4 regions of the Mucilaginibacter yixingensis genome follow, and region 1 is predicted to be linked to each of the others. Evidence: riboswitches for the same ligand, from Rfam matches in the RefSeq annotation. Region 1 holds a riboswitch; each other region holds the start of a gene.
The links. Region 1 has a riboswitch for cobalamin ahead of ABZR88_RS09845 (TonB-dependent siderophore receptor). Riboswitches for the same ligand answer to the same signal wherever they lie in the genome.
Positions count from the first base shown of each region.

Region 2: linked by a shared signal. The riboswitch ahead of ABZR88_RS15040 (hypothetical protein) and the one ahead of ABZR88_RS09845 (TonB-dependent siderophore receptor) in region 1 are both predicted to bind cobalamin.
Region 3: linked by a shared signal. The riboswitch ahead of metE (5-methyltetrahydropteroyltriglutamate--homocysteine S-methyltransferase) and the one ahead of ABZR88_RS09845 (TonB-dependent siderophore receptor) in region 1 are both predicted to bind cobalamin.
Region 4: linked by a shared signal. The riboswitch ahead of ABZR88_RS05750 (TonB-dependent receptor) and the one ahead of ABZR88_RS09845 (TonB-dependent siderophore receptor) in region 1 are both predicted to bind cobalamin.

Region 1 covers NZ_CP160205.1:2,445,944-2,450,161, reverse strand. The annotation lists gene ABZR88_RS09855 (NAD(P)/FAD-dependent oxidoreductase) at 1-648, shown strand, start outside; gene ABZR88_RS09850 (SRPBCC family protein) at 765-1,496, opposite strand; cobalamin riboswitch at 1,578-1,771, shown strand; gene ABZR88_RS09845 (TonB-dependent siderophore receptor) at 1,871-3,817, shown strand; gene ABZR88_RS09840 (DUF6580 family putative transport protein) at 3,881-4,218, shown strand, end outside.
Region 2 covers NZ_CP160205.1:3,728,972-3,733,189, reverse strand. The annotation lists gene ABZR88_RS15045 (hypothetical protein) at 1-652, opposite strand, end outside; cobalamin riboswitch at 1,347-1,546, shown strand; gene ABZR88_RS15040 (hypothetical protein) at 1,644-1,850, shown strand; gene ABZR88_RS15035 (cell surface protein) at 1,831-2,712, shown strand; gene ABZR88_RS15030 (DUF5074 domain-containing protein) at 2,735-4,063, shown strand.
Region 3 covers NZ_CP160205.1:4,551,561-4,555,778, forward strand. The annotation lists gene ABZR88_RS18605 (SRPBCC domain-containing protein) at 1-16, shown strand, start outside; gene ABZR88_RS18610 (RNA polymerase sigma-70 factor) at 236-808, opposite strand; cobalamin riboswitch at 1,220-1,415, shown strand; gene metE (5-methyltetrahydropteroyltriglutamate--homocysteine S-methyltransferase) at 1,590-3,890, shown strand; gene ABZR88_RS18620 (beta-galactosidase) at 4,141-4,218, opposite strand, start outside.
Region 4 covers NZ_CP160205.1:1,399,173-1,403,390, reverse strand. The annotation lists gene ABZR88_RS05755 (YncE family protein) at 1-558, opposite strand, end outside; gene ABZR88_RS05750 (TonB-dependent receptor) at 555-2,591, opposite strand; cobalamin riboswitch at 2,696-2,896, opposite strand; gene ABZR88_RS05745 (Gfo/Idh/MocA family protein) at 3,204-4,218, shown strand, end outside.

The sequences.
Region 1 (4,218 bases):
GCCTCAAAAAAAGCCAAGACGTTTTTGGGCGATCTGGGCGTCACTATTTATAACGATGTGCACGTTACCAGTTACAACGGCGATCTGCTGACTATTGACAACGGTACCAATATTAAAACCCGGAACGTATTTTGGGCGGCCGGTGTGCGTGGTGAGGTACCGCAGGGTGTTGACGCTGCACCGCTAATGCGGGGCAACCGTATAAAAACCGATGATATTAGCAGGGTAGAGGGCTATCAGAATATTTTTGCCATAGGCGATGTGGCCGCTATGATTAGTGCCTCAACACCCGAAGGTTTGCCTGGTGTGGCCCCGGTTGCCATACAACAAGGTAAGCACCTGGCTAAAAACATTGCCAACATAGTGACGGGAAAACCTACGGTGCCATTTAAATATTTTGATAAAGGCACTATGGCCACCGTCGGTCGAAACAAGGCAGTGGCCGATCTGGGTAAACTGCACTTTCAGGGCTTCTTTGCCTGGTTGGTATGGATGTTTGTGCACTTACTCTCGCTGGCCGGATTCAGCAATAAACTGATTGTTTTCTGTAGCTGGGCTATCAATTACTTTAATAAGGATGGCGATAATCGTTTAATTGTGCGCCAGTTCGATACGGAGAAAATGATGGCTGAGCCGGTGGCGAAGTGATGAGCTTCTAAGATAATTTACCATTACATCATTGCTTCGTTCATTGAAATGACGTTGTAGCAACGGTCGACTAAATAGTCGACCGTTGATGTGAAGAAAGACTCAAGCATTAATTTCTATTCCTCGTCTTCTTGCAGGATAATTACATCGGTAACATGTGCTATATCCATGTATCTCTTAAAATTGGTGATATCATCCTCCACCATTTTCTCAAATAGCGGATTGATCAAATGAGCAATACTGGCGCCCACAATGCCGGCTGGCGGCAGGTAGGTGATGGTTACGTGTACCATCGTAATATCAGGATCTGGCGTGTCTATAAATCGCACGCGGCCGGCATTAGTGATCACCGAATCGGGCATTGACTGCCATACAATTACATTGCCAGGCTCGTCATAAACAATTTCGGCTTCCCAGCTTACATCGGCTACATTGGCGGGCAGTTTTAATGACCAGCGCGATTGTTGTTCGGTCAGCACATCAACACTTTTCAGATGCGTCATAAACAGCGGCAGATTATCCAATCGGCGCCAGAAATCATAGACCTCCATACGTGATTTGTTGACTGTTACGGATGTATTGATGTTCACCTGTACCGGTCTCGTGCTATTGCGGCCAACCATTTCATAAACAGGGCAATGGCCCGTTACACCTCGACTGAGCAAATAGCCGCCTGTGCCAATTTTTACCAGGCTAAAGAATGGCTTTGAGAAAATATGTTTTAAACCCGAGAGGCTTAGTTTAGCTCCGCTGATGATTGATACATAGCGCTCCGGCCAGTTAAGGTTGATAGTATGTTGATGATGGGCCGGTTCTACGGCCGCGTTTCTTTGTGCTAAAGTTGTCATGCTATAAATAACACCAGGTACAGGTAAGGGTTTTAAAAATGTAGTTGACAGATAGCTATTTGGTATTAAGCCGAGTTGTTTTACCTTTGCGCCGCTTAAGGTTCTTGCCGACTAACTAGTCTGTAAGATTAAAAGGGAATCCGGTGTGAATCCGGAGCTGTCCCGCAGCTGTAAGCTCTGTAACCGATATCCGGCCATTGGTCACTGTTTTAGAAACGGGAAGACAGGATAGAGGGGAGCAAGCCAGAAGACCTGCCTCAAGCTAAATACTATTCACGGCTTTCGGGGATTGAAGCTTGAATGTGGATGCTTTTCAGTATTTCCGTTCCAAAATTCATTTTCGGCATTGCTGTGGGTTTGATGCTCACATCAACATGAAAAAAAACTTTATCGTAGTTGCTGCAGGCCTGGGGCTTGCACAACTGGCACTGCCGGCCACAAAGGCGCTGGCACAAACGCGTGACACAACCACCCGCGATTTGAACACCGTGGTAGTAACTGCTACCCGTTCTCCTAAAACATTAAAAGAAATTGGCAGGGCAGTTACCGTAATTTCGGCAGAGCAGATCAAGCAATCACAAGGTAAAACATTGCCTCAGTTGCTTAATCTCGTTCCTGGATTGATGTTCTCCGGAGTTACAAATGCGCCAGGTCAGGCTACCGAGGTTTATTTACGCGGCGCTTCTGCCGGTAACACCCTGATCTTGATTGATGGTTTCCCTGTGAACGATGCGCAATCAATTGCCGGCAACTATGATCTGAACTCTATTGCTATGGACCAGATTGATCATATTGAAATATTGAAAGGCAGCGGTTCTACGCTATATGGTTCTGATGCAGTTGCTGGTGTAATTAATATTATTACCCGCCACGCGCAAGGCAAGGGTGTAAAGGCTGCGGTGCAACTTAATGGCGGTAGTTATAATACTTTCCGTGAGTCGGCCGATATTAATGGCATGGTTAATCAAACAGGTATCGCTGTCAATGTCTCTAATACAGATTCACGTGGATTTTCAGCTGCTGCGCCGCCGTCAGGCAATACCTTGCCTTTTGATAATGACGGTTTTTATCAGCGGTCTATCAGCGCAAATATTTCGCAGTACGTATCATCTGCCTTTACTTTAAAAGGTAATTTGCAATTGAGCCGCAATACCGGTGATCTGGATTTTGATGCTTTTACCGACGATAAAGACGATACCTATAAACGGACCTTTATGTTTGCTGGTTTAGGCGCCGCCTGGACATTACCCGCAGGGTCTTTATTGGTAAACGCCAGCCAGAACAACGTTTGGAGTGATTACAACAACTTGCCTAGCGACAACTTTAATACTGCCTCTGCCAGTCAAAATTTAGGCCGGGTAAGCAACATTGAAGCCGTATTTAATTATACGTTTGATAAAAACTGGAGCATCACCAGCGGAGCTGACTATAAATATTACAATACCATCCAGCACAGCGCTTACCGTACCGATGGCTACAATCCGCCGCCTAGCAGTGTTTATGGCAGTTCAAACATTACCAGTGTTTACACCTCATTATTTTTTAAAGCCGGTATTTTCCATATAGAAACCGGTGCACGATACAATCATCACAATACATATGGCGATAACTTTACTTATACTATCAATCCCTCAGTTTATGTATTTGACCGCCTGAAAGTTTTTGGTACCATAGCCTCGGCTTATAAAGCGCCTACGCTGTACCAGCTATATGCCGCGCCTTATGGCAACTCGGCTTTAAAGCCAGAAAAAACAACTGCATCATACGAAGCCGGTTTTGAGTGGGAGGTAATCAAGAAGGTACTAACCTTTAATACCGCTTTCTATCAGCGTAAAATAAAAGATGCTATTACTACAGATAGCAAGTTTGTATACCAAAACATCAACAGGCAGAACGATAAAGGCTTTGAAAGCGAACTGGGCTTTAAAAAGGATAAGCTTACTGCTTCGGCATATATGACTTATGTGGTAGGTAAACAAACAAATGCCGCAGGGGTAGAGGTTAATAATCTTTATCGTCGCCCTAAAAATACTTATGGAGCAAACGCCAGTTATCAGGTATTGCCAACTTTTGTTGTTGGCTTAGATTATAAATATATGGGAGATCGCCAGGATCAGGACTTTAATTCGCCGCCATACCCAGCTATTGTAGATTTAAAGCACTATAATCTGCTGAATGCTCATTTGCAATGGCAGGCTACTAAAAAATTGATGTTGTTTACAGATCTGAATAACATTCTGAATAAAACCTATATAGAATGGTATGGCTATAGCACCCGTAAAATAAACTTTATGAGCGGCCTGAAATATCAGTTCAATTGATAAGTTTAGCTGTTAATTAAAACTATATTGATTAACTTTGAGGGTTAAAATAGAAAACAGAACATGACCGCACAACAAAAAGTTGCCACCCGCAATGCCGTTTTAATACTGATGATTGTGTTTGCCGCCGCCGCGCGACTGCTAACCTTTAAATTTCAGTTTATGAGCAATTTTACGCCGGTAGGTGCCATGGCACTGTTTGGCGGCGCTTATTTTAGCGATAAGTGGAAAGCTTACCTGGTGCCAGTGCTTGCGCTTTTTGTGAGCGATATGCTGATTAACTCGCTATATCATCTCAATCCGTTTGCGGTGAGCCTGCCAATGTACCTGTGCTTTATTGCCATGGTACTGATAGGCACGCAGATCAAAAAAGTAAACGTGGTAAACGTGGGTGTAGCTTC
Region 2 (4,218 bases), 1.3 Mb from region 1:
TCACCGCTTCTTTAATAAAGGCGGGGCGGTTTTCATAGCGGTAGGTCTCGCGCATATCGGTAGTGGCTACCATTACATAGTCGCGGTGAGGGAAATCGTTATTCAGAAACTGGGCAACGTTATCATAGTTAGGCATGCCGGTCACGGCAATCTTGCGGCGGTCTGTACCGTTTTTGGCGAAATAGTCTTTATAACCATTAGAGGCCGCGCAGTACACATCGCAAATGTTGGATGAGCCGTTGAGCGAGGTATTACCGGTTAAGAATGATGGTAACCCGGTAGCTTTTACAATATGGCTTACGGGCGTGTAGCGGTCGGTCATGCCTTCCTGCACCCAGATGGTCTTGGTGTCGCGCATGCGGGGCGGGATGATCATATCGCTGCAGTAGACTATCAGATCATAATCATTACGACGGGCGGCATAGTCAATTTGCAGGCCATGCTTGCGCAGGTAACGCTCTGAATTAAGCTTGAAATTGCCCGCCAATATGGTGCTGTTTAACAGCGATGTGCGGCGGATAAGCTTATTTACTACCGGCGAATCGGTGAAAAGCTGGCTAAACCAGCAGTCGTACTCAGGCAACTCATCGGCAATCTGGTGCATCTGAGAGGTCTGGTTGAGGGAGCCTGTGATAAACAGAATTTTCTGCATGAAATGGATTAAAACAAATCAATTTTCTAACCGAACCGGGTCTGGCTTTTTATTGCTTTTTGCCCCGGTGTAAGAACAGAATGTTTGATAGTTTTAAAAGTAGAGTAGCCGTTTTTAGATAATGCGAAGCCTGAATTAATTAATCATTAATCAGTATAGGCTAATATTAAACAATTGAAAAATAAGCGTTCAGTTAGTGTTTAATAAGTGTAAATTATTTGATTAAATAATTGATTATTAGCTTGTTGATGTAGTGCGTGTGTCTCCGTCATTAGCTTGTAAAAACATGTGCTATGTTAAGGTTGGTTGAATAAATATTTAACATCACAACAATAAATAAAGGCGCTGTTTACAGCGGGTTTAAGGTTAGTTAATAAGAAAGGAGATTGATTGAAGCTCAAGTGAATATGTCATACTGAATATTAGAATCCCAGCAGTGGACTATAAAAGTGAAATGACAAACGAGAGGGCTGTCAGTCTGAGCTTGTCGAAGACTTGCGCGGAGAGGCCCTCCCACCGTGCTTCGACGGGGCTCAGCATGACATCCTTTTTTAACTTGTCATACTGAGCGATAGCGAAGTATCTCTGTGGATGAGCAAATAGGATGGTCCTCAGAGATGCTTCGTTCCTCAGCATGACAAAGCTGGCAATTATGGGTTATACATATCTACTTCCATTTCATCCCCAAATACCCTACCTTTGCAGCGCTTTTGGTTCCCGAACTCACGATCGGGATTAAAAGGGAATCCGGTGAGAATCCGGAACTGTCCCGCAGCTGTAAGCTTCTAAAAAACCAAGGCCCATTCAATAATGGTCACTGTTGCCGAAAGGCGGCGGGAAGACCGGGCCGAGGGGAAGCAAGTCAGAAGACCTGCCACAGCACTATAATTCATAGCTTTCGGGGATTGAAGCTGGAATGAGCATACCGTAGTGTATTATCATTTTTTAGTGATGTCTTTCTGTTTGCTGTGGGCACAAACTCACAACACGCATGAAATCATTGGTACTGGCTAAACGCTGTGGCGTTTACTGTCTGCATCTTTCTTGTTTGCCGTCGTTACCCAACGGCGGTCACTTGCTGCTGCGCAAACTCCGCGCGGTACCGGCCTTCCCGTCTTTATTTCCCGCCCAAGCTATTTCCACCCCAGCGCATTTATCCATTAACCCCACATACAATCATGAAAACACATCAACTTAATGCCTTACTCGCTATCGTATTAGCAGCCAGCCTTTTTGCAGCCTGTAAAAAAGATAAGGCTGATGACGCCGCTTTATCTACCATTCGCCCAACCACGGCCCAAAGCAACGCCTATGTAACGCAACTGATTGAGTTTAACCCGGCACCAGGACAATTCGTCAACACCACAATTTCTGATACCACCGCCGCCACCGGTACCCTAAAAACTATCCAGGGACTGGTAAGCCTGGGCGCCTGGGGCGGTTATATTACTGTTGGCTTTGACCACACCGTAATGGACCGCGACGGCCAGGCCGACTTTATTGTTTACGGTAATGCCTTTGCCTCATTTGCCGAGCCCGCTGTGATCTGGGTGATGCAAGACACCAACGGCAACGGCAAGGCTGATGATACCTGGTACGAGATACAGGGCAGCGCCTATTTTAAACCCGGCTACATCCGCAACTACAGCGTTACCTACACCCGCCCGGCTTGCGATACCTGCAGCGTGCCGTGGAAAGACAATCAGGGTAAAACCGGCGTGGTGCAAACCAACGTGTTCCATACACAGGCCTATTATCCCAAAGGCATCAAAAGCAATACGGTTACTTACACCGGCACGCTGCTGCCGTCAACTAATATCAATATGAGTAACCCCAGCTTTATTACCAGTGCCTCTTTTGATTATGGCTATGGCGATAACAGCGCAGGGGGCGACCAGATAGACATCGCCACTGCTATTGACGCAAAGGGCAACAAGGCCAATCTGAAAGGTATCGACTTTATAAAAGTGCAAACCGGCATACTGGCCAACATGGGCTGGTTGGGCGAGCAATCAACCGAGTTTACGGGCGCTGCCGATCTGAGCTTATTGAAGAAATAATCAAACACATATATTATTAAACATGAAACAATTGAACAACAACAAGGCCGCCATCTTTTTATCAGCCCTGATATTGATGACCGCAGCAGCCTGTAAGAAAAATCAGGACCTGTTGCCTGACAAACCCGCTGTTACGCTAACCAAGAACGGACTGGACACCGCAACCGTAGGCAAAGCCATCACCCTGCACCCAAAGCTGGCTGCCAAAACCGGCGTAACCTATAGCTGGACCGTCAACGGCACCCAAAAAGGCACCGACTCTACTTTTACCTATACTCCTGATACCCGCGGCGATGTGCAGATTAATTTTGCAGCTACCAATGCCGGCGGCACCACCACCAGTAAATACACCATCCACGTTTACGGAAAATATGAAAACGGTTTCTTCATAGCCAACGAGGGCTGGTTTGGGCACGGTACCGGCTCGCTGAGTTTTTATCGTTATGATACCGGCACGAAAGAAGATAGCGTGTTTACCAAAGAGAACCCTGATAAAGATCTGAACCCGGCTACCTCAACTGTGGAGTTTGCAACCGTGTTTAACGATAAGATTTACCTGTTGACCAAAGCGCATGGTCCGCTGGTAGCTATGGATCGTTATAGTTTGAAAGAAACCGGTCGTGTAGCGGCTGCATCAACATCAGACTGGCGCGCTTTTGTGGGGTTGGATAACACGCACGCACTCGTTACATCAGGTTCAGGTATCTATCCGTTGGATTTGAGCAGCATGACCGTGGGCACCAAGATCAGCACTATATCAGGCCAGATTGGCGATATTGTTAAAGCCGGTAACTACCTTTTCGTTATTTCGGCTACGCAAGGGCTGGTTGTATTAAATGCCGCCGATTACTCGGTAGTAAAAACTGTAGCAGGTATCCTGGTAGGTTTTGCCCGCACGCCAGATGGCTCGGTCTGGGCAGCAGGAGGTACGTCATTATTAAAGATCGATCCGGCTACAGCTAACGTTACTACCATCACGGTTCCGTTTACCGTTTATGGTTCATGGGCAGCATGGCACCCGGGTTCTATCGCAGCGTCTACCAAAGAGAATGCTATCTATCTTGCCAAAAATGGTTCTTTTAGCGGTGCTACTACTATTTATAAATATACCGATGGCAATGCCTCGTCGTTCACCAATCCGTTTATCACTATTGATGCAGGCAAAGAGTTGTATGGTTCAGGCGTTGGTTTTGACCCTGTTAAGAATCAGGTATTGGTAACCACGGTAAAATCGGGCTTTGGCACCAATTACGCTGTTGATGATCTGAACTTTTATGATGCCGCTACCGGCGCTTTGAAAAAAGATCTGAGTTATACCGGGTATTATTTCCCGGCGCAACTGGTGTTTTAGGGGATAGGATTACTAAACCAAACTTGTCATTGCGAGGAGCGGGAGGGATCTTTTCGATTTTTGCATCCCGTCTTATCGCTCTGAAAAGATCTCTCCCGTTGGTCGAGATGACAGTCTTTTTATTAACAGAAAAGCCATTGCTTACGAGCAATGGT
Region 3 (4,218 bases), 2.1 Mb from region 1:
GCTGGCTCAATTATAATCCCGCAACCTGCCATAAAAGCAAAAAGGCCGCCTTTATTAAAGAGCGGCCTTTTATGTTTAAATTTTGTCATTGCGAGGAACGGCGCGGGATAAGCGCCAAAGGGTGACGAAGCAATCTCGTCGCATGCTTAGACGTGCGACGAGATTGCTTCGCGCTCAATCCAGTTCTCTGCCCTGCTCGCAATGACACAATGTTTTATTTATCTGACAAGGTGAATCAAATAATATTTTTTGCCGGTTTGGCGGCGTCTGCCAATCGCTCGGCTATCTTTTTGAGAGCGTTGCCCATGTGGTACTCTACCGTTTTTACCGAGATATTGAGCAGCTCTGCCACCTCTTTATATTTAAACCCATCCTCTTTAACCAGTTTAAACACCAATTTACATTGATTAGGCAGCTTATCTACAGAACTACTTAGAATGCGGTTCAGATCTGCGTAGTACAGGTTTTCCTCGCCGTCATACCCGGTATCTTTCAGGTCGATATCAATATCCTCCAGCGAGAGGTGCTCATAAACCTTCATACGAGACATCGCTGTTAATGATTTATTACGCACCGCCGTACAGATGTAAATAGTAAAGTTTCTGATCTGCTGCAAATCAGCCCGCTTTAGCCAGATGCTCAAGAAAGTATCATTAACAATCTCCTCAGCCTCTTCGGTTGATTTGACGAGCGATTTGGCCAGACAGAACAACTTGCGGTAATAAAACAGGTACAACCTTTTAAACGAAGGCCTGTCATTACGCAATGCTACATCAGCAATCAGAGCTTCAATTTCCTGATCAGACATTGAAATAAATTTTTAGGTCAAAAAACCGGTATTCAGGCGAAATGTGGCTTTTTGTGGTTTAAAATTGGTCGTTTATATAGCTTGAATGTAAAAAACACATTACAAAACAACAAGCTTGTTACAAATATTAACTAAAAAACAATGGCTTCCAACCTGCACTATCCTGCAAAAATCAGTTAAAAAACAGCAGTGGCGGCTTGAGGGGCCGCCGCGCTGCATAACCAATTAATGAAGGAAAACCTATGTGTTTTCTATAGATAATAGACACCATTATTGGGCGATACCCCAGTGCCCCGAAAAAATATTTTATCAAATTGTTATCGATTGCCTCTATAGGCCTGCAGGCTTATAAAATAGGGCAACACTATTCAAACCCTAATCACTACATTTGCAGCAGTAGTTCTTTACTTTACTTCATCAACCGGTATAGGTTTTACTTAATTGTAGATTAATAGGGAACTGTGTGCAAATCACAGGCTGTCGCGCAACTGTAAGTAACGTACACGGTTTTTGCCAAACACATGTCCACTGTCTGCCCCTTGAGCAGATGGGAAGGACGGCAAAAATGTTACAAGCCAGGAGACCTGCCATATACTGAATTGACAATGCTTTCGCGGTATGAAGCAATTGGTCAGGTTCAAATTATTTTATTGTCTGGGGGCACGGTGTGCATCTGCGGCAACATTATTCCCTGTCTTTTTATTTCCGTCTGCACATAAAGCATTGCGAAGCTTAGCCAAAGAGCTTTTAACCGATTTATTTATTTAATCTTTTAAAAGAAATGCTAACGCAAAATCTGGGCTACCCGCGTATTGGTAGCCAAAGACAATTAAAAAAAGCCTGCGAACAATACTGGGCAGGCAACATTAGCCTTAAAGAGCTGAATGCAACAGCCCGGAAGATCCGCGAGGAAAACTGGCAGCTACAGGTAGATGCCGGTATGGCACTCATCCCGTGTAATGATTTTAGTTTTTATGACCAGGTGCTGGATATGTCTATGCTGCTGGGAGCCATCCCTTCACGCTATGCGCCTGTGCTATCTCAAAACAAAAACAACCACGAGACCGACCTGTACTTTGCCATGGCCCGCGGCTATCAAAAAGACGGACTGGATATCAAGGCTATGGAGATGACCAAATGGTTTGATACCAACTACCATTACATCGTTCCGGAGTTTACAGCTAAGCAAGAGTTCCGCATTTTTTCAGAGAAGTTGTTTGGCGAGTTTAACGCAGCGCAGCAATTCTGCGGCGATGCGGCTAAACCTGTGCTGATCGGTCCGGCATCATACCTATTGCTGGGTAAAGAGAAAGAAGTCGGTTTTGAACGAATTGACCTGATCAAAAAACTGGTACCGGTTTATGTGGAGATCATTAATCGCCTTAAAACCCTTGGCGCCAAATGGGTGCAGCTAGATGAGCCCTGCCTGGTGCTTGATCTATCGGCTAAAGAAAAAGAAGCGTTGGTTTATACGCATCAGGCCATAGCCAATCGCGTAAGCGGTATCAAAATTTTGGTGGCTACCTATTTTGGTGCCCTGCAGGATAACACGCCATTGGCCGTTAATCTGCCGGTTGCCGCCTTGCACATAGACCTGGTGCGTGCACCAGAGCAGCTGGATGAGATGTTGAAACAATTGCCAGACAGGCTGCAACTATCACTTGGCGTAATTGATGGCCGCAACATCTGGAAAAACGATTATGAAAAATCGCTGGCGCTGATTAATAAAGCGGTTGCGGCAATTGGTGCCGAGCGTGTGCTCATCGCCCCGTCATGTTCGCTATTACACGTGCCGTGCGATCTGGAACTGGAAACCGAACTGGATTATGGCACAAAAAACTGGCTGGCCTTTGCCCGCCAAAAGCTGGGGGAGCTGAAAGATCTGGCAGCTATTTTTGAGGGCGATACCGCGCTGCTGGCTGCCAACAAGCAAAGCATAGAGGCCCGCCGCAACTCTACCCAGATACACAAACCTGCCGTAAAAGAACGCGCCGCCGCGCTGACTGCGCAGGACGCCGAGCGACTGCATACATTTGCCATCCGCCGCGAAGTACAGCGTGAGCGTTTTAATCTGCCACTCTTCCCTACAACTACCATCGGCTCGTTCCCGCAAACAGATGATATCCGCAAGCTTCGTGCAACGTTCAAAAAAGGCGAACTGTCATTAAACGCTTACGAAAAAGCTATTGAAGAAGCTACCATAGCCGCCATCCGCTGGCAGGAAGATGTTGGCCTGGACGTATTGGTGCACGGCGAGTTTGAGCGTAATGACATGGTGGAATACTTTGGCGAACGACTGGACGGCTTTCTGTTCACCAAGAACGGGTGGGTGCAGAGCTATGGTAGCCGCTGCGTAAAGCCACCGGTTATTTATGGCGATGTGAGCCGCCCGCGGGATATGACTGTGCGTTGGACCACCTTTGCCGCAGCCCAAACTGAGCGCCACATGAAAGGCATGTTAACCGGACCGGTAACCATCCTGCAATGGTCGTTCGTGCGTGATGACCAGCCGCGCGAAACCACCACCAATCAGATTGCCCTGGCCATTCGCGATGAGGTGGTGGCGTTAGAACAAGCTGGCATCGGCATTATTCAGATTGATGAACCGGCCATCCGCGAGGGCTTACCATTGCGCAAAGCCGATTGGCCACAATATCTGGACTGGGCGGTGAAGGCCTTCCGCATCTCGGCATCGGGCGTGCAGGATGACACGCAGATCCACACCCACATGTGCTACAGCGAGTTTAACGATATTATAGCCCACATAGCCGCTATGGATGCCGACGTGATCACTATTGAAACATCGCGCTCGCAAATGGACCTACTGGAAGCTTTTGCCGGCTTTAAATACCCGAATGAGATTGGTCCGGGCGTGTATGATATCCACTCACCGCGCATTCCAACAACTCAGGAAATGGTTGACCTATTGCAAAAAGCGGCTCAACTGCTCCCTGCACAAAACCTTTGGGTAAACCCAGATTGCGGCCTGAAAACCCGCAAATGGCCAGAAACCAAAGCGGCACTGGAAAACATGATTGCCGCCGCACAAACTGCACGGCAATTGATTGAAGTTGAGGCGTAATGCAGTTGCAAACTGTGTGAGCAGTTTAGGTACGAGATGCAATCTCGCGCCAGCGATTAACAACGAAGAACGGCGGGCCAAATGGCCCGCCGTTCTTGCTCTTTTCTCTTTGCCCTAATGTCATCCCGACCGCAGGGAGGGATCTTTTCGGGGCGACCTGTTGGGATACCTCATCGAAAAGATTTCTCAGTCGCCCTCACACGCATTTCCAGCGCTGCTTCTTCGAAATGACATGAGAGGGGATTTTTTATCAATCTTTCCAAACCACCACATCTGCCGGTTTTAGCTCGCGGCTGCCTATCAGTATTTTTTTGCCTTCTGGAATCGG
Region 4 (4,218 bases), 1.0 Mb from region 1:
GGCCATTTCCTCCGGCTGATAACCCACCACACAGGTATCGCGCACCTTCAGTGTAGCAGTATCTATCCGGGCCACATAACCCAACCGCGAGTTAGGATCAATCAGCACCGGACCAGCGTATGAGCTCACGTATGCATAACCCTTATCAAAAGCCAGATACCGGCAATTAGGTACCGTAATGGTAGCAATGTGTTTGGCGGTCTTTACATCCATCACCTCGATCAGGTTAGATACGTTGATGACCGCATACAACTTACTGCCATAGATCTGGATATCGTTACCCACATCGCCCAACTCTTTCACCACGTTGGGATTACGCGATGGATAGATGTTTTTGGAATATTTCCCGCTGGGATAATCGTAATAGTCAATGGTGGCTTTGTTGCTGCCCATGTTGCCTTCGTTCAGCAGAAAGAAACCTTTAATGGTACCATCGTCTGTCCCACCAGATACCTGGGTGGTGGTTGGTTGCTGTATGGGGTCATTGCCTTTGCGGCAACTGGTTGAGATAATGGCAAACGCTAAAATGCAGAGTGCCGCAATATTTAAGTTTTTCATAGATTCATTTGGATAATCAGCCTGATGTTGGTGCCCGGCATGGGGTAGCTCTGCACCACCTCATATTGCTGGTTGAGCAGGTTATTGATCTCAGCCGAGAGTCTGAATTGTTTGCCTGATAGTTGCAGTGTGCGCGTCAAAGCAATATCGTGCGTGTAAAACGGTGGATGATAGTTTTCGGGGATGTTGGCAATGGCATCATACCGCTCGCCCGTATAGATGTAGCTGTAATTCACGTTCCATTTTCCGTAAGACAGATTCATCACCACAGAACCGCTGTTCCAGGGCTCATAAGGTATCTGTCCGCCGTAATACGGACTGACAACATCGGTAAAATCCTGCGCCCGCTGATAGGTGTAACTGAGTCGCGTACTCAACAGCAGTTTTGCCGATAAAGCCCAGTTACCTTGCGCGCTCACATCAATCCCCCTGATTTTTACATACCCCAGGTTAATCATCGTCCACCGGTATTGGTTGGTAGTAGGCACAGCGATGATTTTGTTTTGTACCTGGTTGTAATAGCCATCAACCTGCAGTTCGATTGATCGAAGCGCGCCATCGTTAAACATACGCTCCCAACGGAAGCCCAGGTCATATTGGGTGGTATATTCTGGCTTGAGGTTAATGTTGCCGATGAAAGTATAGTAAAGATCATTCAACGTAGGCATCCTAAAAATGCGTTTGTAAAAAGCACGAACGCTAAAAGCACTGTCGGCAAGCGGGCGCCAGGCGGCAATAAGCGATGGTGTGAGTTGTTGCGTATTACCCGCCGCACTGTTAACCACGCGAGTAGTCTCGTGCACAAAAGTTTCCAATAACGAGCCTTGCAGTTGTACTCTACCGAGATTGATGGTAGTTGCCAATGCTGTTAAAGAAGTGTAGCGCGTGGGGTAAACAAAATCTACCAGATCGGCATTCAACTTGTTCCACATGCCATCCTCTGAGAGATTAACATACCAATGCGGTGTAATTTGAAACAAGTTGGCGGCAGACAGATAAACCTCCTGCTGCCGGAAATGATTATTGATGTAAAGCGTACTTACATCCAGTCGTGGGTCCGACAGATAATGCAGGTAATCATAAGCATACTTCGCGCTCAGCCTAAGACTATATAAGCTACTGAATTTCTTTTGATATGCTGATTGCACAAAGAAGTTGTCATCCCACTGCCTATCCTGATGAACCAGGTTGGTATCGCTACGCACCACCGCACCGGGATAGCCACGGCCAGAGTTATAGAAATACAGCTTTGTGCTCCACTCGCCATCTTTAACACGACCGAATAACCCACCCTCTAACCGCAACGCCCGCACATCGCCGTTTTGACGGGTCTGTGTGGTATCATATCCGCCGGCTTTGGCATAAATAAATTTATAGCGACCGTTGGTGTACAGGTACTCAGCGTTAAAGGATGTGGATAGAGAATCCCGCAATTGGTGTTCCCAAAGCACTGACGGATTAGCCAACCCGAATGAGCCGGTTTTAAAAGCAAACTGGTAGTTATCCTTTTTATCGTCCTCAAACTTCGGCACCCGTGTAGTGAGGTAAATAGCCGATGCGGATGAAAAATCTTTTGCCGGTTGAAAAATGGCACTCTTTTGGCCGTTGTAAAGCGAGATGGCTTCCATATTATCCAGCGAGAACCGCCCCAGGTCAACCACCCCATTTTGGGCATTGCCCAATTCAATTCCATCATAAAAAACGCCCACATGCTGGGTGCCCAGGCTGCGCACGTTTACGGTTTTCAGTCCGCCGATGCCGCCATAATCTTTCACCTGCACACCCGAGAAATAGCGCACAGCATCGGCCACAGAATGAGTGCTCAAATCTTTTAATTGTTGCCCTGATAGCGTTTGCACCGGGATCATATCTTTCTCCTGATTTTTGCGTAAACCCTTAACCTGCACTTCTTTTAAGTGCTGCTTTCGCAGAGTATCGGTTTTGGTAGTATCGCGTTTTTGGGCACGCGCAGAGGCAATTCCCATCGGCAGGAACAGCAGCAATAAACACACAGAGCGCCAGGCAGGCTTCATCTTTTTGGGTAGATTTTAGCGTATAGCCGCAGGCAGAAAAAAGGCAAAAGAATAAAGAGACACCGAAAAGTATCGCTATTCCAGCTTCAATCCCCGAAAGCTATGAATAATGTTAAAGCTATGGCAGGTCTTCTGACTTTGCTTCCTCCAGGTAGTCCGGTCTTCCCACGCGCCGGCGGCGCACAGTGACCATTAGAATGGACTTGGTTAACAGAAGCTTACAGCTGCGGGACAGTCGCGGATTTACACCGTGTTCCCTTTTAATCCCGGGCGTAAAACCGGGAACCAAAAGCAGGGCGAAGATAGGGTTTTTGTTGATAGAAGGACATCTCAATTTTGTCATTGCGAGGAATAGCGGAGGTCGTGTTATGGGATGACGAAGCAATCTCGTCGCATGATTAAGCGTGAGACGAGATTGCTTCGTCGTTCCTCCTCGCAATGACAATAGTTTAGGCCGCAATCAAGACTTCTGAACTCAACCCCACTTTATATCATCATTGTTACGCTTGTAATTGATTTTCAATTTCTATATTTTCATCAATAATGGCCGGGGTCCTAAAGCCGGTATAAACCAATTTCCTTTATTATCTATTAAAACCTATCAAAAAGAAGATGGAACAATCTCGCCGTACATTTATCAGGCAGGCCGCCTTAGCTGGCGCCGGTATAATGCTGGCCAAAAATGGCTTCAGCGCAAAAAGCTACAAACGCATTATTGGTGCTAATGACCGTGTGCGTGTGGGTGTAGTGGGTTTTTCAGACCGTCACCGCAGCTCGCACATGCCTGCATTTATGAATCACGCCAAAGAACTCAATTTTGAGGTAGTAGGCGTTTCAGACATCTGGAAGCTACGCCGCGAGCAGGGTGCCGCCATGTGGAAGGATAAAATGCAGAACGATGTAAAAGCCTTTCGCAACAATGAAGAAATGTACGACAGTAAAGCGGTTGACGCCGTGTTCATCTCCACCGCCGATTTCCAGCACGCCCGCCATTGCGCCGAAGCCGTAAAAGCCGGCTGCGATGCCTACGTAGAAAAACCGTTTGCCGAAACAATGGAGGATGCCCGCTACGCACTCAAAGCGGTAAAAGAATCGGGTAAGATTGTGCAGATCGGCTCGCAGCGCCGCAGTGGTTCTAACTACCATGCCGCTGCAGATTTTATTAAATCGGGCAAATTTGGCCCTATTACCATGGTAGAGCTGACCTGGAACGTAAATCAACCCGGTCGCTGGCGCCGTCCTGACCTGCTTGATAAATTAAAAGAAGAAGACACCGATTGGAAACGCTGGTTAATGAACCGCCCTTACGAGGCTTTTGACCCACGTAAATACCTGGAGTTCCGTTTGTTCTGGCCGTACTCATCTGGCCTGGCCGGGCAATGGATGAGCCACCAGATTGATACCGTGCATTGGTTTAGCGGTCTGGCACACCCGCGCAGCGTGGTTGCCAATGGCGGCATTTACCAGTGGAAAGATGGCCGACGCAACTGGGATACCATTTTTGCCGCGTTTGATTACGGTCCGCTGGACGATCTATCAAGCGGTTTTCAGGTAACCTTTGGCTCGCGCATGCACAACGGCGACGAGCATCCGGCAGAGATCTACTACTCAAACGGCGGCGAGCTGA